2 regions of the Romboutsia sp. MSSM.1001216sp_RTP31141st1_G3_RTP31141_220114 genome follow, and region 2 is predicted to be linked to the other one. Evidence: riboswitches for the same ligand, from Rfam matches in the RefSeq annotation. Region 2 holds a riboswitch; the other holds the start of a gene.

Evidence for each region. A riboswitch is a leader RNA that binds a small molecule or an ion and turns the genes downstream of it on or off. The one in region 2 is predicted to bind S-adenosylmethionine.
Region 1: another riboswitch for S-adenosylmethionine. It lies ahead of ABCP60_RS07910 (Na+/H+ antiporter NhaC family protein); the one in region 2 lies ahead of metK (methionine adenosyltransferase).

Annotation. Positions count from the first base shown of each region.
Region 1 covers NZ_JBCIUO010000003.1:208,990-211,202, forward strand. The annotation lists gene ABCP60_RS07910 (Na+/H+ antiporter NhaC family protein) at 1-1,234, opposite strand, end outside; SAM riboswitch class I at 1,355-1,453, opposite strand; gene ABCP60_RS07915 (hypothetical protein) at 1,635-1,970, opposite strand; gene ABCP60_RS07920 (YtxH domain-containing protein) at 1,991-2,213, opposite strand, start outside.
Region 2 covers NZ_JBCIUO010000013.1:29,891-32,103, reverse strand. The annotation lists gene yyaC (spore protease YyaC) at 8-517, opposite strand; SAM riboswitch class I at 731-836, shown strand; gene metK (methionine adenosyltransferase) at 1,020-2,213, shown strand.

The DNA of each region.
Region 1 (2,213 bases), on a different contig from region 2:
ACCAAGGATAATGTAGATATTTAATTAATTCAACAGGAGATATTCCTACCATCCCTGCAGCTGTTAATACTTGTGCACCATATGGAACTATGCCTTGCCAACAAGATGAGAATATATCTAATATACTTGCAGTTTTTCTATTATCTATATCAAATTTTGTAGCTATATCTTTTGCAAGTGGCCCTGCTGTTACTATTGCTATAGTGTTGTTTGCTGTACATAAATCTACTATACTTACTAATGCTGCTATACCAAACTCTGCACCTTTTTTAGTTTTTATTTTACTACTTATAAAATTAAGTATAAAGTCTATTCCACCATTTAATTTTATAAGTTCTACAAGTCCTCCGATTATTATAACAAGTAGACATAATTCATACATTCCTGATATACCACCTGATATAGCTTCTATAAATCCAAATAACCCAAATGAATTTGTAAATAATCCTATTGCACCTGCAAATACTACTCCAAAACTAAGTAAAACAAATACATTTACTCCACATAAAGCTCCTAATAACACTCCTAAATATGGTAAAACTTTTATAAAATCATATCTATAGCTTGTGCTACCACCTAAACTATACCCTGATGTTATAGTAGCTAATAATATAGCAGTTATAATAGCTGCTGGTAAAACTATTAAGAAATTTACTCTAAATTTATCTTTTAATTCACATCCTTGAGTTTTGGTTGCTGCTATTGTAGTGTCTGATATCATAGATAAATTATCTCCAAACATAGCTCCACCTACAACAGCTCCTATTACTAATGGTGCTGGTATTCCTGTTTTAGCTGCAATTCCTATGCCTATTGGCCCAAGTGCTGCTATTGTTCCCATTGATGTTCCCATAGATATAGATATAAAACATCCTATTACAAATAACCCTGATACTAAAAGATTAGGAGGAAGAATTGATAAACTTAAATTAACAGTTGAGTCAACACCTCCCATTGCCTTAGCTACACTTGAAAAAGAGCCTGCAAGTATAAATATCATAATCATAGATATTATATCTATATTACCTGCACCTTTACAAAATACTTCTATCTTTTCTCCTAAACTAACTTTTCTATTAAGAGAAAATCCTACTATAGTTGCGATTATAAATGCTACTATTGCTGGCATTTTATAAAAATCCCCAGTTATTACCCCGCTACCTAAAAATACTATTAAAAATACACCCAGTGGTAATAATCCTAATATACTACCTTTTTTTGCTTCTTCTTTCATAATATACCTCCCTTTATATTAAAACTTCTAAAGAGTATAATTTTAATTTATTTAAATATACCTGATATTTTTTAATAAAAAAAACCTGAGATAACTCAGGCTTTGACAGCAAAAATTATACTCTCATCTTTCAGCTTATGCTGCAGGATTTAGCACCCGTATAATAATACTGGTTGCTGGGCTTCGTCGGGCCAGTCCCTCCGCCACTCTTGATAAGAATTATTTAATTATTTATATAATAGTTAATTTTCACAATTTTGTCAATATTATTTTTTAATTATTCTAATAAATCTACTTATAAATTATATATATTAATTTTTTATACATCTTAATTTATTATGATATATTAGCAAATAAAAAAAGTCATAATTAAATTACGATTTAATTATGACTTTTATGACTATTTATTAATAAATACAGATTTTAATATATTTAATATTTCAGTAAATATCTCAACATTAGATTTTACATTTTCTTTAGCCACTACTATATCTGCTGTTACATCTGTTGCAACTTCCGCAACGTCTTTTACATTTTCACTAATATCGCTGATATTATCAACTAAATTAGGTAATTTACCTACTACTGTATGTATGTCATCAGAATTTGTTGATACCACTGTATTGATATTTTTAATAAATTCATTAATATTTTTTAAAGTTATTATTAAAAATATTAATGCACCTATACCTAATAATGCTAGTATTATATATATTACATTTAAATCTATGTACATAATGTTATTCTCCATAGCAATTATTCTTTATCCTTAGCTTCTTGTGGAGCTTGTAATAATTCTACAACATTAGTATCTACTACGTCTTCATTTTCTTTCTTTTTACTATCTAAATACTCTTTTATTCTTCTCTTAGATTCATTTACATTTGTAGTTAATTTTTCTTTTGTTTTGGCAGCCTTTTCACTTACATTTGTGTTTATATCTTTAGCTGTATTTTTTATATCTTCTCTAGTTTCTTTT
Region 2 (2,213 bases):
TGATTTGTCATGTAGAAAGAAGTAAAGATAAAGATATAAGTTCGGCAAGTTCTAATATAAAACTAAGTCGAACGTTATTAAAAGAAAATCTATTATTTTCATCTATCTTATCTACAATACCTACAATAGAATAGTTTCCTATTTGAGGTAATTTTTTACCTACCCCCTTGCCAGGAAGAATAGGACCTTCTCTGACTTGGATATTTCCTATATTATTTTTTGCACCCAGACATGCATCAATAGCTAGAAAATTTCCGTTAGGATGAGCCTTTTTTATATGTTCGATAGACTCATATATATTTAAAGCATGAATAGGATTATCTAAGGTTCCGTAGACAGGGAAATTAAAGTCGCTATTTTTAAGCATAGTGCCAACTAAAGGGCCAAGAGCATCACCTATAGCCCGATCTGTTCCTATACAGACCACAACTGTATTATCATTTATTATGTCTCTAAGTACAGAACAAAGGATTTCAACAACATTTTCTTTATTATAATTGACCTTGGCCAGATACATAGGAACACCCCCTTCACAAGAATATATGAAATATAGGATAAAAAAAGACCTATATAGATTTATAAGATATAATATGAAAAAATTATTAAATAGGATACAAGATAGTTTGAATAGACAAGCAAAAAATTATTGCATAAAAGATTGACAGTATATAAAAAAGGTAGTAACATATAAGTTAGTGATACAAAATAATAACTTAATAAATTCTTGATTACCTTATCAAGAGCGGCGGAGGGACAGGCCCTGTGAAGCCCAGCAACCACCCATTAGGGAAAAGGTGCTAAATCCTACAAGACTTTATAGTTTTGAGAGATGAGGTTAGTTAATTAGCATATACGAAATAATTAACCTCTTCTTAATAAGAAGAGGTTTTTTTATTAGATAAATAATTACTAAACTCCTAGCTCTTAAGATTTAATTAGGTTGTATTTTAGTGAAAATCATTATAAATGATTAGAAATCAAATCTAAATAAAATGAATTATATTAAGGAGGAGATACAAATGGCAAGACATTTATTTACGTCGGAATCAGTAACTGAAGGGCATCCAGATAAAATCTGTGACCAAATATCAGATTCTATACTAGATGCATTATTAGAGAAAGATCCACATGCAAGGGTAGCTTGTGAAACAACAACTACAACAGGATTAGTATTAGTAGCAGGAGAAATAAGTACTAATACATATGTAGACATTCCTAAATTAGTAAGAGAAACAGTAAGAGAAATAGGGTATGACAGAGCTAAATATGGATTTGACTGTGATACTTGTGCAGTAATAACTGCAATAGATGAACAATCAGGCGATATAGCTATGGGTGTTGATGAAGCCTTAGAAAATAGAGAAGGTGAAAATGCTGAAGATGAAATAGAAAAGGTTGGAGCAGGAGACCAAGGTATAATGTTTGGTTTCGCTTGTAATGAAACAGAAGAGTTAATGCCACTTCCAATATCTTTAGCTCATAAGCTATCTAGAAGATTAACAGAAGTTAGAAAAAATAAAACTTTAGAGTACTTAAGACCGGATGGAAAGACTCAAGTTACAATAGAATACGATGGAAATACTCCTGTTAGAGTTCATACTATACTTATATCAACTCAACATGGAGAAGAAGTTACTAACGAAACAATAAGAAAAGATTTAATAGAGCATGTTATTAAAGCTGTTATACCAGCAGATTTAATGGATGAAGAAACTATAATATACATCAACCCAACAGGAAGATTCGTTATAGGAGGACCACAAGGAGATACAGGTCTTACAGGAAGAAAAATAATAATAGATACTTACGGAGGATACTCAAGACATGGTGGAGGAGCATTCTCAGGAAAAGATCCAACAAAGGTTGATAGATCAGCAGCTTATGCAGCAAGATATGTAGCTAAAAATATAGTAGCAGCAGGACTAGCAGATAAATGTGAAATAGAGTTAGCTTATGCAATAGGTGTTGCTAGACCATTATCAGTATTTATAGATACTTTTGGAACTGGAAAAGTTGAAGAATCTAAATTAGTAGAATTAGTAAATAAACACTTCGATTTAAGACCAGGAGCAATAATAAGAGACTTAGACTTAAGAAGACCTATATACAAGCAAGTAGCAGCTTATGGTCATTTTGGTAGAACAGATATAGATTTACCATGGGAAAGAACTGATAAAGCAGAGCTATTAAGAAAAGAAGCATTAGGACAATAA